Regions from separate parts of the Photobacterium sagamiensis genome, predicted to be linked through region 1. Evidence: predicted binding sites of a transcription regulator. Region 1 holds the regulator's gene; each other region holds the start of a gene.
What was found. Region 1 encodes PurR, which represses purine synthesis genes. Its sites were predicted from a motif close to TNANGNAAACGTTTNCNTNA; they were not measured.
Positions count from the first base shown of each region.

Region 2: L4D76_RS10055 (NCS2 family permease) is a predicted target of PurR. The motif match lies at 1,930-1,949, and genes of this name have one in related genera.
Region 3: metK (methionine adenosyltransferase) is a predicted target of PurR. The motif match lies at 3,316-3,335, and genes of this name have one in related genera.
Region 4: L4D76_RS22290 (uracil-xanthine permease family protein) is a predicted target of PurR. The motif match lies at 5,251-5,270, and genes of this name have one in related genera.

Region 1 covers NZ_JAKJSP010000047.1:6,063-13,636, forward strand. The annotation lists gene torD (molecular chaperone TorD) at 1-5, shown strand, start outside; gene L4D76_RS20745 (hypothetical protein) at 227-793, shown strand; gene L4D76_RS20750 (hypothetical protein) at 850-1,047, opposite strand; gene L4D76_RS20755 (hypothetical protein) at 1,128-1,523, opposite strand; gene purR (HTH-type transcriptional repressor PurR) at 2,076-3,080, shown strand; cyclic di-GMP riboswitch class I at 3,279-3,383, shown strand; gene L4D76_RS20765 (TfoX/Sxy family DNA transformation protein) at 3,507-4,097, shown strand; gene L4D76_RS20770 (hypothetical protein) at 4,325-4,717, shown strand; gene L4D76_RS20775 (carboxymuconolactone decarboxylase family protein) at 4,838-5,425, shown strand; gene L4D76_RS20780 (dihydrolipoyl dehydrogenase family protein) at 5,439-7,574, shown strand, end outside.
Region 2 covers NZ_JAKJSP010000021.1:861-8,434, forward strand. The annotation lists gene L4D76_RS10050 (aminoacyl-histidine dipeptidase) at 1-725, opposite strand, end outside; gene L4D76_RS10055 (NCS2 family permease) at 2,001-3,290, shown strand; gene gpt (xanthine phosphoribosyltransferase) at 3,345-3,803, shown strand; gene frsA (esterase FrsA) at 4,138-5,397, shown strand; gene crl (sigma factor-binding protein Crl) at 5,632-6,036, shown strand; gene proB (glutamate 5-kinase) at 6,180-7,379, shown strand; gene L4D76_RS10080 (glutamate-5-semialdehyde dehydrogenase) at 7,421-7,574, shown strand, end outside.
Region 3 covers NZ_JAKJSP010000044.1:31,933-39,506, reverse strand. The annotation lists gene rsmE (16S rRNA (uracil(1498)-N(3))-methyltransferase) at 1-233, opposite strand, end outside; gene endA (deoxyribonuclease I) at 407-1,129, opposite strand; gene L4D76_RS20085 (SprT family zinc-dependent metalloprotease) at 1,263-1,745, opposite strand; gene metK (methionine adenosyltransferase) at 1,893-3,047, opposite strand; gene tkt (transketolase) at 3,443-5,455, shown strand; gene epd (erythrose-4-phosphate dehydrogenase) at 5,954-7,024, shown strand; gene L4D76_RS20065 (phosphoglycerate kinase) at 7,115-7,574, shown strand, end outside.
Region 4 covers NZ_JAKJSP010000053.1:25,616-33,189, forward strand. The annotation lists gene L4D76_RS22255 (AI-2E family transporter) at 1-613, opposite strand, end outside; gene L4D76_RS22260 (sulfurtransferase TusA family protein) at 622-849, opposite strand; gene bepA (beta-barrel assembly-enhancing protease) at 1,213-2,667, shown strand; gene arsC (arsenate reductase (glutaredoxin)) at 2,741-3,091, shown strand; partial or broken gene L4D76_RS22275 (transcriptional regulator) at 3,091-3,198, shown strand; gene L4D76_RS22280 (DUF2069 domain-containing protein) at 3,245-3,682, shown strand; gene L4D76_RS22285 (DUF2066 domain-containing protein) at 3,791-5,023, opposite strand; gene L4D76_RS22290 (uracil-xanthine permease family protein) at 5,317-6,570, shown strand; gene upp (uracil phosphoribosyltransferase) at 6,729-7,355, opposite strand; gene purM (phosphoribosylformylglycinamidine cyclo-ligase) at 7,552-7,574, shown strand, end outside.

The sequences.
Region 1 (7,574 bases):
AATAATAATCTAATCGGTCATCATAAATACTGAACCACACTATCTCTAGTTGCCGGCATTAAATGCCGGCTTTTTTTCTTCATACCAATTCCATTAATTATCTATCCCCACTCCCTGCTTGTTATATCGGTTCAGCAAACGAACAGCTTTCATGACAATACCCTGACATTACCTGCTCGTGACTTTTATAGATTTAAACAACACTGATAACAAAGAGATATCTGCGATGCATAAACTCAATACGCTAGTAAAGCCCTCTCCATCGATGAAGAGCTGGTTTGTTAAAATGTCTTTGCCTCTGGTATTTTTATCTATGATATTGCTGGCTCCTCAAGTTAATGCCAGTGGCATAGCCGCTGATTCAATAGTTGCACAACGAGATACAGTAAACCGCATTAATTCAATCCAGCGGGATCTCACCAGCATCAGGCAGCAAACCCTGCAAGCTAACCCAGACTTGGCAGAACAATCTAAGCAGTTAGAGAGCAAGTTTCAGCAAAAAGCAGATGAAATCGGCTATGCGCCTGAAGAGTTCATAGCTAAAGCACAAGAGATCCAAGAGCAAGTTCAGGATACTTCCCTTAGCGAAGAAAAGCGCAGTGAGCTAATTAAAGAGTTTACAGCGGCCAAACAAACAATGGCGGAACAACGCCAGGCTATCATGGCCGACAAAGACCTAATGGGTATGCAGGAAAAGCTCCAGCAAGATACCTTCGCGGCAATGAAAGCCCAGGATCCCAAAACAGAGCAATTGGTTGATGAACTAAATAATTTAATCGAGACTATTCAGTAATAGCAAAGATTGGTTAAAGTGACTCACCGCGGCAAGTGTGCCGCGGTGAAGTTGGATTAGCAATCATCTTCATAATCGCTCAGATTAATTCCCATCTCCTTGGCCACATCGGCCCAGTAGGGCTCGGCTTCGCAAACACAACAATCACACCAGGGGGCAATCCCTTCATGCATACTTAACCGTTTGTTTCGTCTCGCAGTTCGGGAAATCTGATGCCCCTGCTCTTTGGTGGGGCCAGTTAGCGCTGTTACCATCGCTATTACTCCAAGCAGCCTGCTCAATATTAATTTTAATCTAAATTTGCTGACATGGACTTCGAGCTGCTCATTGGTAATTAAAGCTCAATAGCTTTATTCTGGCTAAGTAACTTCATCCCTTGGATATGTTTTACAAACCATTTCACAATTGCCAGAGCAGCAATGATAAGGCCAACAACCGGAATGACGTGAAGAGCCTTATCCAGAAAATCGCTGTGTACCCAATACTCAGCGCCAGCAACCATTCCTGTAGTAGTCGCTGCAGTTACACCCAGCACCACAAAGAAAGTAAAGAACAAGAAGAAGGTGCGAATAATGGTGTAGTAATGACTGTAAGTCAGTTCATCAGTGCCTTTATTCAACTGGTAAGCGGAATATATAACCGCAACAATGCCTGAAATCATTAAAGTTAAAGGCGTAAGAAAGCTCGCAATGTAAGCAAAGCGAACACCACTTTTATTATCACCGGACATAAATTTGACCCAATATCATCGTCGTTAATATGACAATTATCACACGAATTTCCGACACATCAAGCGAGCCCAAGTGTTACGATGATCCTGATCAAGCGTTTCCGCCAGAGTCCGCAATAACGACCTAAACAAACAAGGGACCAACCAACTATGTCGTCGTTACTGACCTGAAAAGCCTAGCCAAAATCTCTCATTAAAGACTTTAAAAAGCATTTATCCATGCATTATTATGAACCTAGTTTACTGAAGTTGCATAAAGATTGTTGATGTCTATCAAGTAATTTCCTCTTGGTATACAGAAACGTTGCACTGTGCGCTACACTCAGTAAAATGTGAACGCAAGCGATTACACAGTGAAACGCCTTTTGGGGCTAGCATTAATACCAAGCCGCTCGTTAGAGAAGCGGCTTTTTGACGTTTTATACTTTGTGAAATATCAATCGTACCAAATTGAATAAATAGGTAATTAACGGTTGCGTAGTTACTCAATTTGGTATCAGTTAAGAATTGGTCGGATCAGACCTCTGACCTACAATTATTAGAAGAATAAATATGGCAACGATTAAAGATGTTGCACGTATGGCTGGTGTGTCGACCACAACAGTTTCTCACGTGATCAACAAAACCCGCTTCGTGGCAGAAGCAACACAGAAAAAAGTACTGGCCGCCGTTGATGAACTCAACTACGCACCCAGTGCGGTAGCACGAAGCCTCAAATGTAATACGACTCGCACCATTGGTATGTTGGTAACCAAATCAACCAACCCGTTTTTTGCCGAAGTCATTCACGGTGTTGAAGAGTATTGTTACAAGGATGGCTACACCCTGATCCTTTGTAACACCGAAGGTAACTTATCTAAGCAACGTGATTACCTGCGCATGCTAGCTGAAAAGCGTGTTGATGGATTGCTTGTGATGTGCTCGGATATCGACCAAGAGCTACTTGACCTACTTGAACGTAAAAGTGATCTGCCAATGGTGATCATGGACTGGGGCCCGGAAAGCCCGCATACAGATAAGATCCAGGATAACGCTGAATTTGGTGGTTACATTGCTACCAAGCATTTTATTGAACACGGCCATGCTAAAATTGGCTGTCTGTCAGGTCATGTTGAGAAAGTCACCTGCCGTGAGCGTTTAAAAGGTTTCAAAAAAGCAATGGCAGAAGCCAATCTGGTCGTGAATGATGATTGGATTCTTGAAGGGGATTTTGAATGTGAGTCTGCTGTTGCAGCTGCTAACCAGTACATTGCAATGGACGAGCGCCCTACTGCCATCTTTTGTTTCAACGACATTATGGCAATGGCATTGATCAGTACTTTTGAGCAGGCAGGTATCCGCGTACCTGGCGATATTTCTATCATCGGTTACGACAACATTGAGCTAGCACCATACTTCTCACCACCGTTGACCACTATCCACCAGCCTAAACGTCGTTTAGGTAAGACGGCAGTCGAAATTCTGATGGAACGCGTGAAAGATAAGGATCATGCCCGACGTGTGTTTGAAATGGCACCTGAATTAGTGATTCGGAAATCTGTCAAAGACTTAAACTGATCCCACTGCGTACAACAAGAAGCCGACAAGTCATCACTTGTCGGCTTTTTTAGACACGAATATATCATCAGAAAAAATGCTCAATTCAATTTAACAGCGGCGTAAAACATATAAAAAAGCAAATAACTGGAAGCAGTATCACATTTCCAATAGCTTAGAGTAAGAACAAATACCTTATCTACGATAAACTTTATTAAGTCACGAACAAGGCAAACCACCCGAAAGAGTGGGACGCAAAGCTTCCGGCCTAAAAGAAAGTGGTTTTTTATAACTAACTTAACTTATGGTAGCGGGGTTACCGATGGATTTTTGCTCGGATACGGTCAAATTTTTACACACATTTGACAAAACTATTCGGCAACTTGCTAATCTGATTTCCTCGCTCCGATGTTAGGTGACTCAAAGTATTTTTCACCGAGAAGAAGCATGGATAAACCAGTACTAAAAGACACATTAAAATTATTTGACTGTTTAGAGTGCATTAAGTCACGCTCGATGTTTGGCGGTTTTGGTATTTTCGCCGGTGAAACTATGTTCGCTCTCGTAGTGAACGATAAACTACACTTGCGTGCAAATGCCGATAATGAACAAGAATTTAAGCAAGCCGGCCTTGAACCATACGTGTACAAGAAGCGCGGATTTCCGGTTGTCACCAAGCATTATGCTATTCCTGACCAATGGTGGAATGACCCAAGTAAAATTCTCTGCCAGGCAAAACGCTCTCTAGCGGCAGCCCAACAAGATAAAAAGACCAAAAGCAACACCGGTCCTAATCGTATCAAAGACCTTCCGAACTTACGTTTAGCCAATGAACGAATGTTAAAGAAAGCAGGCATTGATACCATAGAACAACTTTTTGATCTTGGCGCACTTGATGCCTACAAAGCTTTACAGCAAACGCATCAAGAATCATTAAATGTCGAGTTGTTATGGGCATTGGAAGGTGCGATCAGTGGTAAACATTGGTCTGTTATCACTGAACAGCGACGTACCGAGTTGTTGTCTGCGTTACCATAATCAATTGATCAACCATGAAAGAGGCGCATCACGCCTCTTTTTTTACCTCACAGATCTCTCTGTCTCTGCTTCTCCAGCAGACTATGCATAAAAGCTCGTATTACCTTATGTCAGGCTATGTCAAATATTGAACCCTCTCACAAAGCTGCTCATAAATGCATCAATAAGCTTTCAATTAATATGAAGGTTTGTAAAATCATGCGAGCATTATTTACTGAGAGGTTGCTATGTTCTGCTCCAAGCCTTTCCCGGGTCAAACAGATCACATATTTAGAGACAAATTTTATAAGTGGCCAAAGCTACTTCGCAGTTTGATCTTTATCAGTTTGCTACCACCGTTAATGGCGATGTTTTTTGTTTACAACCAGTTTGCACCGTTAGATCTGCTGTATGACACTCTTACCATCATTGGTGCATTTAACCTTTTAATGCTGTTTTGGGGCTTAATCCTTAAAATAAGAGCTAAAAAATATTGGTACCGTAATTACCATATTGGTAAAACCATGTTGTTAGCTTTACTTCCTGTGGTGGCCTGCGGTTATTTGCTAGCCACAGAACAACCTGATTCGCGGGTTGCACAGCAAGTTGAGATTCAAAGTGTTGAAATAACCATCAACTAATCGAATTAAAAGATATATTTCATAAATTCCTGAAATATTCATACCCTTAGCCCGGTCTTTGTTGCTGCGTTGGTATAGCATTGAGTTATGCCAGAACAACTACAGCAATAAGGATCCAAAGTGCGTATTTCAACCAAGCCTCGTTATTCCTTTTCTATTAAACCATTACTTTGGCTTCAAAAACGCCATTATGGGGAAGTCTTAAACCCCGCCCTGCTGTGGGGAAGACGTCCGGCACTGTTCTGGCTAGTTGCGGGTTTCTTTGGTTTTCTCGATCGTAAGTCATCACCTATCTCTCCCGTGATCCGCTCTTTAGTTGGTGTACGCGTATCACAGCTTAACGACTGTGCCTTCTGCGTTGATGCCAACGGCATGAAACTCGCCGAACGCTGCAACTCTGTCGAAAAAATTACAGCCCTTGCCCACTGGCAGCAAAGCGAATTATTCACAGAGCAAGAACAGATTGTTTTAACCTATGTGGAAGCGATGACGATCACAGGCCAGCGCGTTAGCGAAGAAATGATCGCCAATCTTAAAAAGTGGTTTGATGAAGATAGTATTGTTGAGCTGACGGCGTTAGCGGCATTCCAGAACTTATCCGCTAAATTTAATACGGCGCTTGATGTTCCTAGTCAAGAGCTATGTTCTTTACCTATACAAGTTGACGATGAGAAGGATTCATCAGCAGCTGAATCACAAACTAAATAGCAGAGGTGTCATCATGGATAGAAAAAAACTCCTGCTCCTCGTTACAATTATCACCCTGATTGGGCTCTGGTTCGCGTTTGATCTGGGGCAATACTTCACCCTGGAACAAGCTAAGGCTCAGCAACTAGCATTAAAAGACACCATTGCCGAACAACCTTTCTTGTCTAGTCTGGTGTACTTTGCCGTTTATGTGATTGTAACGGCTCTGTCATTGCCCGGTGCCGCCATCATGACGCTGTTAGGTGCTGCATTATTTGGTTTCTGGTGGAGCTTAGTACTGGTGTCTTTTGCCAGTTCTATTGGCGCAACGTTAGCATTTTTATTCAGCCGCTTTATTCTACGTGACTGGGTACAAGCTAAATTCGGTAATCGTATTGCTCCGATTAATGCCGGTATCGAAAAAGACGGGGCTTTCTACCTGTTCACCCTGCGTTTAATTCCCGTGTTCCCATTCTTTGTGGTAAACCTGTTAATGGGTTTAACCCCGCTGAATACCCGTATGTTCTACGTTGTGAGTCAGTTAGGTATGCTGGCAGGTACCGTGGTGTATCTCAACGCAGGTATGCAGTTAGGTGAAATTGAAACATTGAGCGGTATTATTTCAGCGCCTGTATTGGCCTCTCTTGCACTGCTGGGAATTTTCCCTCTCATTGCTAAGTTCATCATGAACATCATTACCCAACGTCGCGTATATGCTGACTGGCAGCGCCCTGATCAGTTTGATCAGAATATGGTGGTTATCGGTGCGGGTGCCGGCGGCTTAGTGAGCTCGTATATTGCCGCAGCCGTTAAAGCCGAAGTAACCCTTATCGAGAAACATCAAATGGGGGGGGACTGCCTCAATACCGGGTGTGTACCATCAAAAGCGATTATCCGCGCTGCACACTCCATGGCTGAAATTTCCCGTGCCCATGAATTTGGTATCACAACGGATAAGCCACAGGTCAATTTTGAACAGGTGATGGCACGTATTCATAACGTTATTGCTAAAATCGAACCCCACGACTCGGTCGAACGTTACTCCAAGCTAGGGGTTAACTGTGTCAAAGGCGAAGCACAAATCCTTTCCCCATGGGAAGTGGAAGTGAATGGCAAGCGCATCACCACCCGTAACATTGTTATCGCAACAGGTGCCCGTCCATTAGTCCCTAATATTCCAGGACTGCAAGATGTTAATTACTTAACGTCTGATACAATCTGGTCGCTTAAAGAGCAGCCAAAACGCTTGCTAGTACTTGGCGGGGGCCCGATTGGTTGTGAACTCGCGCAGAGCTTCAGTCGTTTAGGTAGCCGGGTAATCTTAGTCGAAATGGCGGAGCAACTACTCATTCGCGAAGATAACGACGCCTCACTTTTAGTCAAAGCAAGCATGATCAAAGATGGAGTTGACATCAGACTTGCCCATAAAGCGATACGCTTCGAGTCAGTTTCTGAAAAAGGTCTCACGCAAGACGATGACACACATGTTCAACGCGCTTATCTGGAAAACAACGGTGAACAAGTCATTATTGAATTTGATGCCGTTATGCTCGCCCTTGGTCGCGTGGCAAATGTTCAGGGTTTTGGTCTTGAACAGCTCGGTATTACGACAACAGAACGTGGCACCGTTGAGGTGAACGATTACCTGCAAACCAAATATCCTAATATTTTTGCCGTCGGTGATGTGTCGGGGCCTTTTCAGTTAACCCACGCAGCAGCACACCAAGCATGGTATGCCGCAGTCAACGGCCTGTTTGGCCAGTTTAAGAAATTTAAAGCCGATTATTCCGTATTGCCCGCGGCGACTTACACCTCACCCGAAGTTGCCAGAGTCGGTATTAACGAAAAAGAAGCGCAAAACAAAGGTATTAACTATCAAGTTGTTACTTATGGTATCGACGATCTTGACCGGGCGATCACAGACGGCGAAGATTACGGTTTTATCAAAGTGATCACCCCGAAAGGTAAAGATAAAATTCTCGGTGCAACAATTGTCGGCAATAATGCCGGTGAGCTACTCGCTGAATTTACCTTAGCCATGCGTCATGGGTTGGGGCTGAATAAAATACTGGGAACGGTTCATCCCTACCCGACCATGAGTGAAGCCAATAAGTATACGGCAGGTGTCTGGAAACAAGCGAATGCACCACAGGTGCTATTGGCTTGGGTG
Region 2 (7,574 bases), on a different contig from region 1:
AATTCTTCAGCGTGTGAGAAAAGGAAACGGCCAAGCAGTTTGTTAGCGTTAGCACGACCAGTGTGGATGTCACAACCAGAGTGACCACCTTTAAGGCCTTTAACAACCAGCTTCACCGCTTGGTAGCCCGCAGGGATCGCTTCACGTCGGGTATCAAGCGTGATAGCGCCATCAACACCGCCGGCACAGCCCATATACACTTCACCTTCTTGCTCAGAATCAGTGTTTAATAGGATGTCGCCGTCTAACCAGCCTTCTTTCAGGCCGAATGCGCCCGTCATGCCAGCTTCTTCATCAATCGTTAGCAAGACTTCCAGCGGGCCGTGTTCAATGTCTTTTGCCGCCAGTACTGCAAGACAAGCTGCCATGCCCATACCGTTGTCGGCACCAAGAGTGGTGCCTTTGGCGGTTACCCATTCGCCGTCGATGAACGGTTGAATTGGATCAATTTCGAAGTCGTGGGCGGTATCTTCGTTTTTCTGTGGCACCATATCGATATGTGCTTGCAGAACAACGCCTTTGCGGTCTTCCATCCCCGGTGTTGCTGGCTTTTTAATAAATACGTTGCCAACATCATCGCGTCGCAAAGCTAAACCTTCACTTTCAGCAAATTTGATGATGTGCTGAGCAAGTTGTTCTTCATGCTTTGACGGGTGAGGAATGGAACAGATTTGATCGAAGAATTGCCACACGGGTTGTGGTGACAGTTGACTGATTTCAGACACAGCAGTCTCCCTTTATACAATCTTGGGCTAGGGCTATTAATCAGGATTATCAATGCCTGATTTGCCAAAATGATAGCATAATTATCTATCGGAATTGGCTCAGCATATCATTGTGAAAAGGGTGGCGACAGTTAAATCTTAAAATGTGAAATATGAGTATTAAGGCTGTGACCACTCTCAAACAATAACTTACAGGCAGCTTTAACGTGCTTAGCTTTGTTGTACACATATGAGAGTGCTAAGTGCCGTCAGTTGAGTCAGGTTATGTTTGTGAGGTGTAAATAAATAAGGGGCGGGACGTTAAATTTTAGTCGTGACAAACAAGAATTCACTGCGATTTATGTAATTAAATTACACTAAAAGAGTGACCACCATCACCTTTACTTTAAAAGTGTGACGTAGTTAAAAAAAAGATTGTAATTTAATTACGTGTTGGGTATAGTTTACTCACTCCTCAGGTGAGGAAGAGAAAACACACTGAACTGCTCAGGATGAGCCCGATATATCGCCTCCACGGAACCGAGATTAAGTGAGACCAAAGATGGTCTTAATAATGACTTATGATTAAGGTGATAAAAATGAAAGTATTTGATTCTATTGCATGCTATTGGAATAACAGCTCTGTTTACACTGGTAACTTCACTTACCCGAGCTATTTCGGCTATTAATTTTTGTGAAGTAGTGCTTGCTGACACTGCTTTGCCGAACAGTATTGTTCACCCCCATATTTAAGAATATTTAAATAACCGGATCTGGTTATTTGCCACATTCTGCCGCCACCTCTACTTGAGGTGGCGTTTTTTTTATCTGTACTTCGTATACCCAAACCACCTCAAGATGCAAGATTCAGAACTTCCTCAGGGATTCAATTCGAACGAAATGTGTGTAGGAATGACGATCCCTTTCAAGCACATTTAGAGAAGTATATTCGATTTGCTATGTATTCGATTACATATGCCTGTGATGACTAAATTTAACAATTATGTCACTCATATTAACGTTTGCGGCAAGGGGAAAATTTCTTAATGATGAAAAAACACACACAATAAATATCTGGTAAACATCTGATTTAAAATGAGTATATTTATAGGGTGTAAGTTTGTGGTTGGGTTTTTGTTCGTTTGGCCCGTTGTTTTATTGATGATTGAGTTATTTGCTGGAAATTGCTTGCTGAGCAGCATATAATCCCACCCCAAAAATAGAGCGACGCAAACGTTTTCTATTTTAAATCCTTATTTTTGAACTGCGCGTATTATCTCCAAGGAATTGAGAGCAATGCTTGAGAAACTATTCAAACTGAAAGAGCACGAAACGGATGTTCGTACTGAAATATTAGCCGGTACGACGACTTTCCTGACGATGGCTTATATCATTTTTGTTAACCCGACAATGCTGGCAAGCACGGGTATGGATCAGGGGGCTGTGTTTGTTGCAACCTGTCTGGCTGCGATGGTCGGCTGTTTCATTATGGGCTTTGTCGCAAATTACCCAGTCGCCCAAGCTCCGGGTATGGGGCTGAATGCGTTCTTTACTTATGGTGTAGTGTTCGGGATGGGGCATACATGGCAAGTTGCTTTGGCCGCGGTGTTCTTATCTGGTCTTTGTTTCATTCTTTTAAGCGTTCTGAAAGTACGGGAGTGGATCATCAATGCGATTCCAATGGCCTTACGTACGGGTATCTCGGCAGGTATTGGTTTGTTCTTAGCTTTCATTGCGCTGCAAAGCTCAGGCATTGTCGTTGGTCACCCTGCAACTCTGGTACATGTTGGAGATCTGACAAGCTTCCCTGCTATGATGGCTGCATTGGGCTTTTTCCTGACGATTGGATTAGTTCATCGCGGCTATAAAGCAGCGGTACTGATTGCGATACTTGCAGTGACGGTACTTGGTATCCTGTTTGGGGATATCACTTACGGTGGTGTTATGTCGATGCCACCAAGCCTGGCACCAACATTTATGCAGATGGATTTCAGCGGTGCACTTGAAGTTGGCCTGATTTCAGTGGTGTTTGCTTTCTTATTTGTTGACCTGTTTGATACCGCCGGGACACTGGTGGGTGTTGCAACAAAAGCAGATCTGATGGATAAAGATGGTAAGCTACCGCGCTTGAACCGTGCGCTGCTTGCAGATAGTACGGCGACGTCAGTGGGTGCGATACTAGGTACCTCAAACACGACATCATTTGTTGAAAGTGTAGCCGGTGTTGCCGTCGGTGGTCGTACTGGCTTGACGGCTGTCACTGTAGGCGTACTGTTCTTTTTGGCATTGTTCTTTGCTCCGCTGGCAGGTATGGTTCCAGCCTATGCCACAGCCGGTGCATTGTTCTACGTTGCCATTCTGATGATGTCAGGTCTGGTGAGCATAGATTGGCGTGATTTAACGGAAGCTGCTCCAGTTGTTGTTGTTTGTCTGCTAATGCCATTAACATACTCTATTGCTGAGGGTATCGGCCTTGGCTTTATCACTTATGCTGCCGTTAAGGTAATGAGTGGCAAGGGAAGAGATGTTAATATCAGCGTATGGGTTATTTCAGCCCTGTTTCTTGCTAAAATTATTTTCTTATAACAGTTTATAAATACTATCGGCGATCGATTTCGCTAATACAGAGGTTCATCGGATATGAGTAATAAGTTCGTTATCACATGGGATAACATGCAAATGTACACGCGTCAGTTAGCAGAAAAATTGCTACCGGCTGATCAGTGGAAAGGTATTATTGCAGTTAGCCGTGGTGGTTTGGTTCCTTCAGCGATCCTTGCCCGTGAGCTTAACATTCGTCACGTTGATACAGTGTGTATTTCAAGCTATGACCACGATCACCAACGTGAAATGAAAGTGGTGAAGAAAGCCGAGGGAGATGGTGAAGGTTTCTTAGTGGTTGACGATCTTGTCGATACTGGCGGTACAGCTGAAATGATCCGTGCTATGTACCCTAAAGCGAAATTTGTCACGGTCTGTGCGAAACCGGAAGGTAAACATCTGGTTGATGATTACGTTGTGGATATTGCCCAGGATACTTGGATTGAGCAGCCATGGGACATGGCCGTGACTTACGTCGATCCAGTTTCAAAGCAGTAATATCACGTTCGACCTTGTCGATAAGTTATTTTAAAAAGAGGCGTCTGAGATGACGCCTCTTTTTTTTGTATAAAGAAAGCACTGATTAGTTAATACCTTGGGTATACTATAGGCAGTATGGTATTCCTGACGTTAGCCGCCAGTATTCTTCTTAGGCAGTGGCTTGGCTTTTCTAGACCAATGTTTTGTCGATCTGTTTTGTATAGAGCCAGTTATTGCCGATCTGATTATCATTGGCCTTATACCAATCGGGATCATTGCCCCGATTGGTATTAATCACCCATTGGTTCGGTTAATCGTGCAGGAAATAAGATTTTGATCACTGGAGCCAACTGTGTCTGACCCTTCAAAAACGAATTTATCTGAAAAGCTTTTTGCTCCTCGCCAAACCTCAAAAGAAACGTCGAGCCTGGTAAAGTTAGCCCATATTAGTTCTGCTGCTGTTCATAACGATATTGATGGCGATAGTGAAAATGGCTGGTACCGAGTTTTGCGTCGTCCTCAGTGGGCATGGCAAGGTATCGATCCCATTGAGATGGAAGCTATTTTTGCCAGAATGGCCAACTCTGATGCTGCCAGAACCAATGATGAGTTACTTGATACCGTGATTGGTTATAAACCGGGTAACTGGATTTATGAGTGGGCGCAATCGGGAGCGAGTTACCTCAAAGAAGCGCGCGCATTAGCCAATGCCGGTAAAACAGATCAAGCGGCCCATACTTTATTGAGTGCCAGCATGTACTACAGTATTGCCGCTTATCCGCACCTAAAAGGGGATGGGTTGGCAGCACAGGCGGAAGTGCAGGCCAGTCAAACTTACCGGGAAGCGATGGCATTAATGCCACATCAAATGAAAACCATTGATGTTAAATATGAAGGTAAAATATTCCAGGCGTATATTCACTTGCCTCGCACCGACAAGTTGTTGCCAACCGTGATTGTCAGTGGTGGTTTAGATTCTTTGCAATCGGATCTGTGGCGATTATACCGGGATTATTTAGGTCCGGCTGGTTTTGCTATGGTCACCCTGGATATGCCCTCGGTCGGTCACAGTTCCCATTGGGCATTAACCGAAGATACCAGTCGGTTGCATCAGGCTTTACTTCAGCAGATCCGCGATGTGCCTTGGGTTGATCACCATAAAGTGGCAATGCTGGGCTTACGTTTTGGTGGCAATGCCGCAATTCGTCTGGGCTTTATGGAGCCTAAAAGGCTGAAAACCTGTATCAGTTTAGGCGGAGCGATTCATGGGATCTTATCACAGCCGAAAATGCTGGATGCGATGCCACGGATGACCTTGGATGTGATTGCATCGAGAATGGGGAAAAACGGTGTGTCAAAAGCTAGCCTGACCTCACACTTACCAGCCTGGTCACTGAAACAACAAGGGTTGCTTGGTCGGCGAAAAGTGGATATTCCGATGCTGGGGATCAGCCTCAATAACGATCCGGTTTGCGCTGAAATGGATAATCAACTGATTGCGATGTCGAGCCGGGGCGGAAAAGCGATAATCTTACCGGACACACCGTTACACGATGGTTATCACCGCGCTATGACAACGGTTGTTGACTGGCTGAAGGAGAAGCTCGCTTGAGGTGGGCGAACTCTGCATCTTGAGGTAGCTTGGGTATACTTGTGTGGTCTGATGATGTAAATAAAATGTTGCTATACAAAGGGCTTTGTGGCTTAAATAGTATTATTGCCGAGTTGTGAATATGCCTTTTAGTCTGCGACTGAGCAGTTATATGTGTGATAACAGCTTTTTTGCCTGATGGCTGTTTTTTCTCTAATGACTGTTGTTCGGTATAACTATGGATGGGGATACGCTATGACTACTAACACTGTTTTTCCGCCTCATGGCCGTTTAATGACTAAATTAACCGCCTTGGGGCCTTATCTACGCCAACAGCATTCAAAAGAAGGAGAGTTTTTCTTCGATTGTCTGGCCAGTTGTATCAGCGCGAAAAAATCACCGGAAGAGCGTGAATTCTGGGGGTGGTGGCTGGTGCTGACGACGACCGACTCCGGATTTGAATATCGCTATTACTTTGGTCGCTATGACAGTGAAGGTAACTGGAATCAGGATAAGGTGCCAGCCAAACATGCCGAAGCGGTCGCCAAGACTATTGATGATTTCTACACTAAGCTGACAAATTTTTTACAGGAAGAGTGTGGTCTGGAAGTCACCGCAGCGGTGGATCTGAAAGAAGCTACGTTAGGTTCAATGGCATAATTGCAAGATTGGGGTCTGTCTTTTCTCTGCCAGGCCTATTTTTATGAATTCTTCCTTCTAATGCAGCATTTTTCTTGTGATCTGCCTATGGGATTGATACAACAATTAGACAAAAATTTATCCACTCTATTTGTTTAATTCCAATGGTAGATACTAATCACTTGAATGCTACAGAGCAGAACCTCGCGGGCGAACACTCTCAAGTTGAGAAACAGGCCCAATCCGTAAAGCAAAGCCATGCAGTAAAGCAGACGATTGTCGTTAAACTCGGCACCAGTGTGCTAACGGGCGGGACGCTGAAACTTGATCGCGCCCACATGGTTGAGTTAGTTCGTCAATGTGCCTATTTGCGCCGTCAGGGGCATAAAATCATTATTGTGACCTCTGGTGCGATTGCTGCAGGCCGAGAACATTTGGCTTACCCCGAATTGCCCAAAACGATGGCCAGTAAGCAGTTGCTTGCTGCGGTTGGTCAGAGCCGCTTAATCCAGGAATGGGAGAGCTTGTTTGGTATCTATAACCTGCATGTTGGCCAAATGCTGCTAACCCGTGCAGATTTAGATGATCGTGAGCGTTACCTTAACGCCCGCGATATGATCAATGCCCTGTTAGACAACGGGATCATCCCGGTCGTCAATGAAAATGATGCGGTTGCCACAACCGAAATTAAAGTCGGTGATAACGATAATTTATCGGCCTTGGTCGGTATTTTGGGCGGCGCAGATAAATTGCTGTTGTTGACCGATCAACCTGGTTTGTTTACCGCGGATCCCCGGCATAATCCAGAGGCAGAATTAATTCGTGAAGTACATACGATTGACGAAACGTTACGTAAATTAGCCGGTGGTAGTGTTGGTGGTTTAGGTACTGGCGGTATGGCAACGAAACTGCAGGCTGCTGATGTGGCACGTCGTGCCGGTATTGAAGTGATTATCGCCGCTGGCAGTCGTCCCGATGTTATTTCAGATATCGCTAATGGCCATTCTGTGGGAACACGTTTCCTGCCTCTTGAATCTCCATTGGAAAGTCGTAAACGCTGGATTTTAGCGGGTCCTCCACCATCGGGGGATATTGTTATTGATCCTGGTGCTGCAATCGCTGTGCAACAGCGTGGTAGTAGCTTACTGTCTAAAGGTATCACCCAAGTGAAAGGGCTTTTTGAACGTGGTGAAGTCGCCCGTATTTTTGATACCCGCGGCGTTTTGCTCGCTCGAGGTATCTGTCGCTATTCAAGTCAGGATATGGCTAAGATTGCCGGAAAACACAGCCAGGAGATCCACTCGGTTTTAGGCTATGAGTATGGCCCAGTTGCCATTCATCGTGATGATCTTGTTGTGATCTAAACCTAAGCCGTTGCTCCATTCTGGTTAATAGAGGAAGTATTGTGAATCTTGAACATATGGGTAAAGCTGCGCAGCAAGCGGCTTTCGAATTGGCTACTGCAGCCACAGCACAAAAGAATCAGGCGTTAGCGATTATTGCTGATGAGCTGGAAGCGAATAAAGATGTGATTCTGGCAGCCAATGCAAAAGACATTG
Region 3 (7,574 bases), on a different contig from region 1:
AGTGGAGATTCCACACTGTTTTCGCGTCGGCACTGGATCTCAACTTCAACGCTTTTCTTGCTGGTATTGGTGATAACTGCCGGAAACTCAGCATCACTGCCGTCAAACATTTCGATTTCCTGACCGGCTTGCATACGCATAACACGGCCAACATGGTTGGCAGCATCATCACTAAGCATAACTTTGCCCTGAGCCGGTAGCGACTCAGGATGGTAAATACGTGGGATTCTCATGGTGAGATCGATAACCTGTCTACTGTCTAAATAATTCGCTTATTGCATCTTAACATGGATACAGCGGAGGCAAATTACAAGGTGAATTGAAAATTAGCGTGTGCTTTCTTTATAGTGAACTGAGCCCCGAAGAGGGCTCTCTTGATAATGTGGGGTAGGGTTGGTTGTTATGATTACAAACCGTTTTTCTGGCAGTCTTGGTAGACAAACGGGTTATGGCTGTCCTGAACTTTCGCAATGCGGCGATCACGCTCGCATTCCCAGCTACTTACAGGATATTGACGGTTCCAGGCCTCCATTAATTGACGTTGCTGTCTGGAGAGCGAAAATTTGTATTCCTGGTTCATGTACAGATAGGTTCGGGCTATCGCGCCACGTGCTTTGGCCGGTGGATCTGCACGACGATTTTTGAAGTCGATTTTCATCTCGCACTGGCCGTAGAAAGCGCCGCTATTACCATTCCACGGCAGAAACTTATAATTAGAGCGATCGCCGTTGACCTCTCCAATCGCAGGTCTCAGGTTATGAAGATCTGCTTCCATACGTTTGAACTGCTTATTTTTTTTACAATTCTTACGGCCTCCGTCTTGCCAGCACTGGAGCTGGTGGCCAAATTGCCAGGCCGGGACAACATGCTCCCACTCGATACGGCTGGCACGTTTTTTCTGTTTACGTACTTGGTAACCACAGCTGGCCAAATCTGGCACGCCTTTTTTCCCCTGCCATTTTATATCGCAACCACAGTAAAAGCTGGTGGGGTGATCCTGATAGATCTTCACTGCGATTTTTTTTGCTTTAGAGAATGAAGTTGGCGGTGCTGCTATCGAACTTGTGGATATAGCAGTAGCGGCAAGCACTAATATTAGTGCCAGCCACTTTTTAAACGAGGTTTTCATTGATTATCCTGCGCTGAAGATCAGTTTGGCAAGCTTATCAATATTTCTCTAATTTAGAAGCACTTCACACTTATATTGTTATCAATTACATTTCGTGCGCAGCAGAGAGAGGTATTCAATAAAGGTTCAGTCTTTATTGTTGTGGCGTGAGTGGCTGGCGGCATTGTGTGCAGTGATAGACGGCTTGCTGGCGAAGCACTTTATTATGGCGACGGACGGTAAGCTGATGCTCACAACAGGCACAGGAGTAAGGGAAAGTCTGCCCCCGGACAGATTGAATATCGAAACTATGTGTTGTGCGGGCTGGAATGCCAAAAACTTGCGTCATCATGGTCTGCCATTCAGCGCCATGAGGGCGGACCCGGCCAAATAACTTGAAAGCCAGCAGATGTGCGACTTCATGGGGGACCACTTCGGTGAGAAAGGCCTCTGTATTTTCTGCGAGCAGTACCGGATTGAAGCGTACTTCCCACCCTTGTAATCGTGCACTGCCGGCAATTTTACCACGTTGGTTGAACTTGATTGTGGGTAACGGGAAGCTCTTTCCCAGTTTTACTTCGGCTAGTGCGATGCAGTTTTGGGTTTTTTCAATGACTTGGGTGTGAAGTGGATCCATCGGAATATGCTTGATGCTGTAACGAAGTCTGACATCATACTCTAGTTTCTAGTTTCTAGTTTCTAGTTTCTAGTTTCTAGTTTCTAGTTTCTTAGAAAACAAAAAAGGAAGCCGAAGCTTCCTTTTTTATAATCAGTGCGTTGTCGCTTACTTGATGTTAGCGAAGTCGCGTAGCATTTCTGCTTTGTCAGTTGCTTCCCAAGGGAATTCTTCRCGACCGAAGTGGCCGTAAGCAGCAGTCTTCTGGTAGATAGGCTGAAGCAGATCAAGCATTTCGATCAGGCCGTATGGGCGCAGGTCGAAATTTTGACGAATTGCTTCAACGATAACGTCATGAGGTACATTCTCGGTACCGAACGTTTCTACCATGATAGACGTTGGATCCGCGACGCCGATAGCGTATGAAAGCTGGATTTCACAACGGCCAGCCAGACCCGCGGCTACGATGTTTTTCGCAACATAACGTGCAGCGTAAGCAGCAGAGCGGTCAACTTTTGATGGATCTTTACCTGAGAATGCACCGCCACCGTGACGAGCTGCACCGCCGTAGGTATCAACGATGATCTTACGGCCAGTCAGGCCACAGTCACCCATTGGGCCACCGATTACGAAACGGCCGGTTGGGTTGATGAAGTATTTGGTGTCTTTGTTCAGCCACTCAGCAGGAAGTACCGGCTTGATGATTTCTTCCATCACCGCTTCCTGCAGTACTGGTAGCTCGATGCTGTCACAGTGCTGAGTTGAAAGAACGACGGCATCAATACCGACGATTTTGCCTTGATCGTAAGCGAACGTTACCTGGCTTTTTGCATCAGGGCGCAGCCAAGGCAGGGTGCCGTTTTTACGAATTTTTGCCTGACGTTCAACCAGACGGTGAGCATAAGTGATCGGTGCCGGCATTAGGATTTCGGTTTCATTGGTTGCATAACCGAACATGATGCCCTGATCACCGGCGCCTAGTTCGCGCGGGTCTTCACGGTCAACACCTTGGTTGATGTCTGGAGACTGCTTACCAATTGCGCTTAGTACCGCACAAGAGTTGGCATCAAAGCCCATATCGGAATGAACATAACCGATTTCACGTACAGTCTCACGGGTAATTTCTTCAATATCAACCCAAGCAGAGGTAGTGATTTCACCACCTACCATAACCATGCCGGTCTTTACGTAAGTTTCACACGCAACACGTGCTTTTGGGTCTTGTTCCAGGATCGCATCCAGGACTGCATCAGAAATTTGATCGGCAATTTTATCTGGATGGCCTTCTGATACAGACTCAGAAGTAAACAGGTGCTTCGACATGCGTACTCTCGCTTTATATGATTATGGGTTGATAATGGGGAGCCCTGAATCAAGGGAATACATAACCTTGATGCATACGGATATACGTTTGAATGTATAGAGCTACCTCCGTCTAGACGTCTATAATACCCACAACGGGAATAAAATCAACATTGTGAATTGTAGGGAAATGACCGAATCATAAAGCAATCGTTTACTTGTGGTTGCTTTGATTACAGTTAGTTAAGCCTGCCGTTCTGCCAGCTTATTGAAATTGGTCTTATTTTCTTCAGGAAATCGTTTGCAGTCGGGGGGTAGACTTTGCGACAATACCCGCCCGCCGAATCATGGTTAATTTGTTACGCCGATGCGAGCAGATAGCCACCATATACAGTCTACAAATTTCTGGAGCAGACATGTCTTCACGTAACGCTAATTCTCGTAAAGAGCTGGCAAATGCAATCCGTGCCCTGAGCATGGACGGTGTTCAAAAAGCTAACTCTGGCCACCCTGGTGCACCTATGGGTATGGCAGATATCGCTGAAGTACTGTGGCGCAGCCACATGAACCACAACCCACAAAACACGCAGTGGGCTGATCGCGACCGTTTTATTTTGTCAAACGGTCACGGTTCAATGCTTATTTATTCTCTGCTTCACCTTACAGGTTATGACCTGTCTATCGATGATCTGAAGAACTTCCGTCAGCTGCACTCTAAAACACCGGGTCACCCTGAATACGGTTACGCGCCAGGTATCGAAACGACAACAGGTCCACTCGGACAGGGTATTACCAACGGTGTAGGTATGGCGATGGCGGAAAAAGCCCTTGCTGCACAGTTCAACCGTGACGGCCATGACATCGTTGACCACAACACTTACGTGTTCATGGGCGATGGCTGTCTGATGGAAGGTATCTCTCACGAAGCCTGTTCACTGGCTGGTACTTTAGGTCTGGGCAAGCTAGTTGCTTTCTGGGATGACAACGGTATTTCTATCGACGGTGAAGTCGAAGGCTGGTTCTCTGACGATACGCCGAAGCGTTTCGAAGCTTATGGCTGGCATGTTATTCCTGCTGTTGATGGCCACGATGCTGACGCAATCAATGCTGCAATTGAAGCAGCGAAGGCAGAAACAGGCAAACCAACGCTGATTTGTACTAAGACCATCATCGGTTTTGGTTCGCCTAACAAAGCGGGTTCTCACGACTGCCACGGTGCACCACTAGGTGCTGAAGAAATTGCAGCAGCACGTGAATTCCTGGGCTGGAACCACGGTCCTTTCGAAATCCCTGCAGATATCGCAGCCCAGTGGGATGCGAAAGAGGCGGGTGCCGCGAAGGAATCAGCATGGGACGAGAAGTTTGCCGCATACGCCGCTGCTTACCCTGAGCTTGCTGCTGAATACAAGCGCCGCGTAAACGGTGATCTGCCTGCACAGTGGGAAGAAAAAGCCAATGCAATCATTGCTGATCTTCAAGCTAACCCGGCGAACATCGCATCACGTAAAGCGTCTCAAAATGCGCTAGAAGCGTTTGGCGCAATGCTACCTGAGTTCATGGGCGGCTCTGCTGACCTTGCTCCGTCTAACCTGACCATGTGGTCTGGCTCTAAGTCGCTAACGGCTGAAGACTTCTCGGGTAACTATATCCACTACGGTGTTCGTGAATTCGGTATGACGGCAATCATGAACGGTCTTGCCCTTCACGGCGGTTTCGTTCCTTACGGCGCGACATTCCTGATGTTCATGGAATACGCACGTAACGCAATGCGCATGGCTGCTCTGATGAAAGTGCAGAACATCCAGGTTTATACTCACGACTCAATCGGTCTGGGTGAAGATGGTCCTACCCACCAGCCGGTAGAGCAAATTGCTTCACTGCGCCTGACACCAAACATGAGCACATGGCGTCCATGTGATCAGGTTGAATCTGCCGTTGCTTGGAAACTGGCAATCGAGCGTAAAGATGGCCCGACAGCGCTGATCTTCTCGCGCCAGAACCTGGCACAGCAAGAGCGAACTGAAGCACAGGTTGCTGACATCGCGAAGGGTGGTTACATCCTGAAAGATTGCGAAGGCAAGCCAGAGCTTATTCTGATTGCGACCGGTTCTGAGGTTGAGCTTGTAACAGAGGCATACGCACAGCTAACAGCTGAAGGCCGAAAGGTTCGCGTTGTTTCTATGCCGGCAACAGACGCATTCGACAAGCAAGATGCAGCTTACCGTGAATCGGTACTGCCTTCTGATGTGACTGCACGTATTGCTGTTGAAGCCGGTATTGCCGACTTCTGGTACAAGTACGTTGGTTTCGATGGCCGTATCATCGGTATGACAACATTTGGTGAGTCAGCGCCTGCTGGCGAGCTGTTTAAGATGTTTGGCTTCACGGTTGAAAACGTCGTCGACATAGCGAAAGAGTTGCTCGCGTAAGCAATTTATTTCGATGATTGAAAAAAGGCTTCCTCTGGAAGCCTTTTTTGTTACTTTCAGTCGGATGAAAATAATTGTTCCGTCTGTTTTTATCGTTTTTTTATGGTGTATACCCAAACCACCTCAAGATGCAGAGTTCAGCGAGAATTCATTGGCTTTTAGTCAAGGCAGCCATTTGATTGAATAGTGATTTTATTTAGAAAATGGCTAACACAGAATAAATGTCGATGAAACTCGCCCTTTGGGAGCTCCTCTGGAAAATCACTTCTTCACAAAATGTGTTTGAAAGGGATCGCCATTCCTACACATATTTCGTTCGAATTGAGTTCCCAGAGGAAGCTCTGAATCTCGCATCTTGAGGTGGTTTGGGTATATTTATCTTTAATTACTTGGGTTTATTGGTTTTAAATGTCGAGTCGTGATAGCTGTCACAATTAGGGTGATTCTGGGCTGAGCTTGGTATACACTATCGCCGCTTAGTATTTTGGTAGCATGGATATGACACTGAAAGTCGCAATTAATGGATTCGGTCGCATTGGTCGCAGTGTGCTTCGCGCGCTGTACGAGAGCGACAAATATCAAAAAATTAAAGTCGTGGCAGTCAATGAACTGGCTGAGCCTGAAGCTATGGCTCACTTGTTGCAGTATGACACCAGCCATGGCCGATTCTTTAAGCCTGTTTCCCACGATCAGGAGCATCTCTTTATTGCTCATGATAATGGCGAGCAAGACCGCATTCGCATCTTGCATCAAAGTGATATAACCCTTTTGCCCTGGCATGATTTAGATGTCGATATCGTTCTCGACTGTACCGGTGTGTATGGCTCTCGTGACGATGGCCTTGCCCATATTAAGGCGGGGGCGAAGAAAGTATTATTTTCTCATCCTGCTGCCACTGATATCGACAATACGATTATCTATGGTGTGAACCATGAGACGCTCAAGCCTGAGCACCGCATTGTTTCTAATGGTTCCTGTACCACCAACTGTATTGTCCCGGTAATTAAAGTGCTTGATGAAACCTTCGGTATCGAATCAGGCACAATCACCACCATCCACTCAGCGATGAATGACCAACAGGTTATCGACGCTTACCATTCTGATTTACGTCGTACCCGGGCAGCCAGCCAGTCAATCATTCCTGTTGATACTAAACTGCATCTTGGAATTGGCCGTGTATTCCCGAAACTTTCTGACAAATTTGAAGCGATTTCTGTGCGCGTACCTACAATTAACGTCACAGCAATGGATTTAAGTGTCACAGTTAAAACAAATGTGAAAGTTAATGACGTAAATCAATCACTGTCTGAGGCGTCTCGTTGTACATTAGATGGTATTATGGATTACACCGAAGCACCGCTGGTTTCCATCGACTTTAATCACGATCCCCATAGCGCGATAGTCGACGGCACCCAAACGCGAGTTAGTAATAAGCACTTAATAAAGTTGCTGGTGTGGTGTGATAACGAATGGGGATTTGCCAACCGTATGTTAGATACCGCGTTGGCCATGCAGGCTTGTGACATCGTGCAACATAGTGATGCCACGATGCAGTATAGCGAAGCATAACAGCAGTAAAGAATTATTTGGGTCTGGCAGTGACGCCGGGCTGGTAAAGAACTTTAAATTTTATTTTTAACACTGTTGAGAGGACAAACCATGTCTGTAATCAAGATGACTGATCTGGAACTTGCTGGTAAGCGCGTATTTATTCGTGCCGATCTAAACGTACCAGTTAAAGACGGTAAAGTAACATCTGACGCTCGTATTCTAGCGTCTCTTCCAACTATCAAGCGCTGCCTAGAAGCTGGCGCTAAAGTAATGGTTACTTCACACCTTGGTCGTCCAACTGAAGGTGAGTACAACGAAGAGTTCTCTCTAGCTCCAGTAGTTAACTACTTAAATGACGCACTAGATTGTGACGTTAAACTAGCGAAAGATTACCTAGATGGTCTTGAACTAAACGCTGGTGAGCTAGTTGTTCTTGAAAACGTTCGTTTTAACAAAGGCGAAAAGAAGAACGAAGAAGCACTTTCTAAGAAGTACGCAGCATTATGTGACATCTTCGTAATGGATGCATTCGGTACGGCTCACCGTGCACAAGCATCTACTCACGGTG
Region 4 (7,574 bases), on a different contig from region 1:
TCTCAACGCCGACCTTGCTCGCCAAACGGCGATTTTTCGGCAATAGGCCACTCAGAGTTTCAAGCATTTCCTCTTTATCTTTCAAAAGGAAAAAGACCAATAACGGCACCAGGATCAGATACACTCCCAGTGTTGCCAGGCTAACCAACGAGGCTAGTGAGCCTTTTACGACACTCTCCCCCATTCCCAGAACTTTATCACGCAGCGTCGTCATGAATGTCACCACCTGATGCGGCTGGACAATCTCAGGATAACGCTCTGGCAGGCTGGATACATACTCCTGCAGGCCATTGAACATATTTGGCACGTCAGCAACAAGGTTGCCAATCTGATGCCAGATAGTCGGTACCAGACCAAAAATTGCCAGTACCATTAAGCTTGCAAAAATCAGCAATACTAAAATCACCGATAACGAGCGAGGCAACCCTAAGCGACTTAATCGCATGACTGGCCATTCAAGTAGGTAAGCAAGTACGATTGCCACCAATAATGGCGCAATAAGATGTCCGAAAAAGTAGATCGTTAGAAAACCACCTAACAGAATAGCAACCAGGCTTACAGCGTGGGGATCAGAAAATCGTCGCTGATACCAGCGAGTTAGCATATCCAGCATAAATATATTTACAGCCTTTTTGTCACAATAATTACAAGCTCTTGATTACTATCAGCTTGTACCTCAATATTAAACCCATGGTTTAACAAATAACGGGGAATATCTTGTCTGCCACCGGGATCTGAAATGTGGATCTGCAAAATTTGATCAAAACGAAGGCCTTTACTTACGCGTTTCGCCAATAAAAGTGCCATAGGGCAACGTTCTGATGTCAAATCAAGCGATTGGATTTCCATTCCAGTATACTGACAGTTATTATCCATCAGGGTATTGTATACCCAAGTGACCTCAAGATGCTCGTATCAGCGAGAATTTATTGGCTTCTAGTCAAGGCAGCCATTTGAGTGAATCATGATTCTATTTCGAGAACGGTTCACACAGAATAAAAGCCTCTTAACTTGCTCTTTGGGAGCTCCTTTGAAAAATCACTTCTTGAGGTGATTTGGGTATAAATGACATCCGGTTCAATGAAAAAAGAAACCCGGCATAAGTTTTGTTGTCTTACTTTCAATGGCATCAAATAATTGATCATTCACCAGCTATTAATGTCGTGAGTATAATGTATTGGAATCACCACAGAAGGCGGTTGTATTATTAACATGTTTCGATTTGCTAAAGCGCCAACCTATCTCTTAATAAGTGCTTTATTGGGCTCAAGTTTTACGGTAAATGCTGATAACTTCAACACCCTACCGGAAATCGGCACAGCAGCAGCATCAACGTTAACGATAGAAAAAGAGCAGGAATACGGTGATGCATACATGCGTATGCTGCGGGCCAGTAAACCTGTCATCAGTGATCCTTTACTGTCAGAATATGTACTGGACTTAGGTCATCGCTTAGTCGCCAATGCCGAGGATGTTCGCACCCCTTTTAATTTCATCATGATCCAAAGTCGAGAAATTAACGCTTTTGCTTTCTTTGGTGGCTATGTTGCTCTGCACAGCGGGCTGTTTTTACATGCCAAGACAGAAAGTGAATTAGCCTCTGTTGTGGCTCACGAAATTGCTCACGTCACCCAGCGCCATCTTGCTCGAAGTATGGAAGATCAGGCGAAAAAATCCCCTGCGACAATGGCAGCTCTGATTGGTTCTCTGATGCTGGCTATTGCTTCACCGGAAGCCGGTATCGCCGCCATTCATGCGACCACCGCCGCTTCAATGCAAGGTCAGATCAACTATACCCGCAGTAATGAAAAAGAAGCTGACCGTATTGGTATTGCAACACTCGCGAAATCAGGCTTCGATGTACAGGCAATGCCGCGTTTCTTTGGCCGCTTGGCCGATCAGTATCGTTATGCCAGCAAACCACCAGCAATGTTGCTGACTCACCCATTACCTGAAGCGCGTGTCTCAGATACTCGTAGCCGTGCAAATCAGTATCCGACAGTCAGGGTAAATACCTCTGACCGTTACCAGCTAGCCCGCGCCCGCATTGTTGCGCGCTTTGCCGGTATTGACAGCGACGCAGCATTAGATTGGTTTAATCGTCAGCTGAAAAAGGCCAATCCCAGTCAAAAAGCCGCCTTAAACTACGGCAAAGCTCTCGTTTATATGGACTCTGGCAAGTATGACCAGGCACATCAGCTACTTGGCCCATTAATTGCCGCCGAGCCCAATAACCGCTTTTTCATTGACTCAGCAACCGATCTCGATCTGTTCCAGAAAAAATATGATTCTGCTGTCAACCGGTTAGAGCTCGCTTTAAAGCAGAACCCGAACCATAAAGTATTGCGCTTAAATCAGGCTCATGCCCTACAGGAGGCTGGACGTACGACGGAAAGTATTTCTATTCTGACCCGCTACACCTATGACAATCCTCAGGATACCAATGGCTGGAACCTATTGGCAAAAGCCTATGCCTATAGCGGAAAACGAGACGGTGAACTGGCCGCTCGTGCCGAATTACTGGCATTACGTGCACAGTGGGACAAAGCGATCAATCACTATATCCAGGCAAGCCAGATTGTTGATGTTGATTCACTGGATCAAGCACGTTACGACGCCCGGATCGACCAGCTTCGTCTTTCCCGCGAGCGCTTCGCAAATCTTTAAATCCTTCATTTTTTATATATTGCAGTTCCACTACAATGGGACTGCAACATATTATTATAAAAGGAAGAAAAATATGTCAGTCACTATCTACCACAACCCGCGCTGCTCAAAAAGTCGCCAGACTCTTGCTCTGATTGAAGAGCAAGGCGTTGCACCAGAAATTGTGAAATACCTTGATGACACACCCTCTGCTGATGAACTGAAAGGCTTATTCGCCAAGCTGGGTTATCACTCGGTTCGTGACATGATGCGTACCAAAGAAGATATCTATAAAGAGCTATCTCTGGGCGAAGAGGGCGTAACAGAAGAACAACTGTTTGACGCAATGGCAGCGAACCCAATACTTATCGAGCGCCCGATTGTTGTTAATGGTGACAGAGCCGCAATGGGACGCCCTCCGGAGCAAGTGCTGGACATTCTGTAATGCTAAAAATCCTAGTGCTCTACTACAGCCGCCACGGCAATACCCGTCAGTTAGCACGCCATATCGCGCGTGGTATTGAACAGGTTGATGGTTGTGAGGCAGCATTAGCGCAAGCCATCGGAAAAAGACTGGCATGGACAGCACATAAGCTAAATGGATGACGACATGACTAAAATGAGCTCAAAAACACAAAGCCTGCGGTATATCACTTTAATCGCTAACCTATCTCTCATTCTATGGGTGGGATTATGGCAAAGTATGATTTCGCCTCATCCGCACCTGAACAGCTATGTGATTGCGATTATGTGGGTGTTACCGCTGTTATTACCTCTAAAAGGCATCCTTGAAGGAAAACCCTATACCCATGCCTGGGCTAACTTCATTCTGATGTTCTATTTCCTTCATGCTTTGACCATTTTATGGATTGATGGTGGGGAGCGCTGGTTAGCCTGGATTGAATTAGGCTTGGTATCCTGGGCTTTTGTCGCCAATATCCTGTTTGCCCGTATTCGCGGCAAAGAATTAGGGACGGGATTAAAACGTCTCTCTCAGGTCGAAAAAGAAGAAAAAGAAGCTCACGGACAAAAGTAATCGTTATTCCAACCAGTCTCTCTTACAAAAAAAGGCGCCTGACGGCGCCTTTTTAGATCGAAGCATAAAACCCTAACGACACCATCGAGGTGATCGCAACCGGAATAATTACGGTTGCCAATAATAGGTCTCAATTTGAGCGGAAACTGGCTCCATCGTCGCACTCACGTCAACCAGGCTCGGATCGACGGATGCCTCTTGTTCATTTTCACCCGCCTGAGGATCTACTGGCTTGATCAGTAATTCAGTGTCTGCAGTGGTATCTTTCGCAATCGCCACAGTGCCATCACCGAAATCAACCGCACTCTGCCCATCAACAGGTTGCTGGCTGATACGATCATCCAGACCCAATTCACGGCGAAAAGCATCTTCAGTACTGAGTAAATTAACGTCAAAGACGACTTTATCCCCCTGCAGACGGTTAGCATTCACCGAAGCCACGGACGTTAGATTTGTCAGCATTCTTTCCAGGGCAAAAAAATCTTCTGTCGTCTGCACATTGGCAAGCTGAATGGCGAATTTACCCTCACTGATACCATTTAATGGAACGGCATATTTAGCTGCCAGCCTATCTGCAACCTCATTAATCATCTCAGTGGTCGCGGTAGCAACCGACCCTCCGGCTTGACCTTCCGAGGGTACCTGTTGAGAGTTAACCAGTTGTTCTGGTTTTTGAGTGAATAGTTGCCATGCCAGATCAACATTATCATCAGAGCCCTTCTGACGGGCACGTACCACCAGCACCGCATCCGGATGGTAACGTATACTCGCATCAGCAATCGGCCGAACAAATCCCCCCCACAAATCAGGGATATTGATCGCTGTCACATCATCAAAATCACCAATTGGCATCATCACGGGTAAGCCTCGCCTGTCGGCGGCCCGTTTCATCTGTAATTCCAGAGAATTACCTGACTGATCCCATTGGATTTCACGCTCGCGATTAGCATCTTCCACCATCCAGACCAGAATGGTTGGGCGCTGCTCACTCCATAGTGTGGAATGGGCCTGAGTTAACAGATTACGGATCTGGCCGCTATTAAACGTCAGCTCTAAGGTTCGCTCACCGTTTAAGTTACCGTAACCAAACTGACTGATATAAGGGCTACTGTTCGCCATCGCTTTACGAATAACGTCATTTTGGCCAACCGAACTCTGTCCTGACACTTTAATCAAAACCTGCTCAAGCCCCTTTTTACGAGCATGTTGCTCTGATTGCTTATCCGTATCAGGCAAGACAACCTGCGCCTGATATAAATTAGTGACCGTTGCGGCTTTAAGCGGCAAGGCTAATAAAGCCAAAAATAAAAAAGCACAACGCAACATAGTAAACTCTTTCATAACTTAGTTAGTCTCTGATCATAATGGGATCAGGTAATGTTCAGCAAGTGTAACTGTTTCTTATTGCCATATGAACTAGAGGCTGTTTATCTTTCAACATTATTGCTGCAATGATGAAAGATAAACCGTCCCTAATGATAAACATGGATGAATTTTCATGAAAAGATGAGGTATCAAGCAATTTCAGACAAACCCGAGAAAAAGTGAGATTTAACTCACAAACTCCGCTAGGTAATCGTTTGCTTCCATGCTAGGATTGCGCGATTTTTTTTTCAGACAGGATGGAATATACAATGATGCAGGTACTGCAAGGTGCACAAATGCTATTCGTCGCATTTGGTGCGTTGGTTCTGGTTCCGTTACTTACCGGGCTGGATCCTAGTGTCGCCCTCTTTGGTGCGGGTATTGGTACTCTTCTTTTTCAAGTCATCACTAAACGTTCCGTTCCTATCTTCCTCGCTTCCTCCTTTGCATTCATTGCTCCAATTATTTACGGCGTCCAAACTTGGGGGATAGCTGGCACTATGGGCGGCCTGATGATGGCTGGCGTCGTGTATGTGCTGATGGGAGCCATCATCAAAGTACGTGGCGTTGCGATTATCCATAAAGTCCTGCCACCCGTTGTCGTTGGCCCGGTGATCATGGTCATTGGCTTAGGTTTAGCACCAGTAGCCGTAAACATGGCATTAGGAAAAACCGGCGATGGTGCGGTGCAGTTAGTAAATGACGATGCCGCCCTATGGATTTCAGCAGTATCACTACTGACAACCATTGCCTTTAGTGTCTTTGCGAAAGGTTTCCTAAAGCTAATGCCAATTATGGCCGGCGTTGTTGCAGGTTACTGCGTAGGCCTTGGTTTTGGTGTTGTGGACTTTACGCCTGTTGCGCAGGCAAGCTGGCTGGCTTTACCTAATTTCACATTCCCAGAGTTTAATATCAACGCCATCTTGTTCATGATCCCTGTCGCTATTGCCCCTGCGGTAGAGCACGTGGGCGACATACTGGCAATATCTAACGTAACGGGTAAAGACTACCTGAAGAAACCGGGTTTGCACCGCACAATGGCGGGCGATGGGATAGCAACGATTGCCGCATCAATGTTTGGTGCACCGCCTAACACCACTTATTCAGAAGTGACTGGCGCAGTTATGCTAACCAAAGCATTCAATCCAATCATCATGACATGGGCTGCAGTAGCCGCACTGGTACTGGCCTTTGTCGGCAAACTAGGGGCAATACTGCAAACTATTCCGGTCCCGGTTATGGGCGGCATCATGATCCTGCTATTTGGTTCAATTGCAACCGTTGGTCTCAATACGCTAATCAAGAATCAGGTTGATCTGCACAAAGCACGTAACCTGGTTATCGTGGCGGTAACACTGGTATTTGGTATTGGCGGGATGGCTTTCGGTATCGGCGAATTCAGCCTGCAGGGTGTGAGCCTGTGCGGTATTGTTGCCATCTTGCTGAACCTGATCCTGCCTGACGATCTGGGTGAGAATCACGTTGTTGATAATGCTCAGATGGAAAACACCACAGAGAGTTAAGACGTTGTAATTATAACAAAAAAGGCCGCAATCTTAATTGCAGCCTTTCTACCAATTCCATTAATTTTCTGACTACTCTGATAATTAATAGATTTGGGTTTACACCGAGAATAAAAAAGCCGAACTACGTTCGGCTTTTTTCTATCAAGACTTCGGTCTTACTTAGTACCGAAGATTTTGTCACCCGCATCGCCCAGACCAGGAACGATGTAGCCTTTGTCATTTAGCTTCTCATCGATAGCAGCTGTGTACAACTCAACATCTGGATGCGCTTTTTCCAGTGCTTCAATCCCTTCAGGCGCAGCAACAAGTACTAAGACTTTAAATTGCTTACAGCCTTTCTCTTTTAGCAGGTCCAGTGTTGCTATCATTGAACCGCCAGTCGCTAGCATTGGGTCAACAACCAAAGCAATACGCTCATCAATGTTTGATGCAAGCTTGTTGAAGTAAGGAACAGGCTCTAATGTTTCTTCGTCACGGTAGATACCGACCACGCTGATACGTGCACTTGGTACGTGCTCAAGCACGCCGTCCATCATACCAAGACCGGCACGAAGAATAGGTACAACCGTTACCTTTTTACCTTTGAGCTGGTCAATTTCAACTGGACCATTCCAACCTTCAATGGTAACTTTTTCTGTTTCGAAGTCTGAAGTCGCTTCATACGTCAGTAGGCTGCCTACTTCCGTTGCTAACTCACGAAAACGCTTAGTGCTGATGTCGCCTTCGCGCATAAGACCAATCTTATGTTTAACCAGTGGGTGTTTAACCTCAACGACTTTCATTTCTGACTCCTAAGCAAACAAAATTTAAAAAAATCGAACCATTATACACTAGACCATTAACCTTCTGATAGGGGAATAGGTATCGTTTGCTCAGGAAATAGCCAGCAAGATTTATTGACGCAAACGTTTCCCTTTCCGCCCTGACTGCTGTTATCATACCCTCGCTTTTTTACTTTAATACGTTGAGGGACCTCCTGTGAGCGGCAATAACTCTTCTCT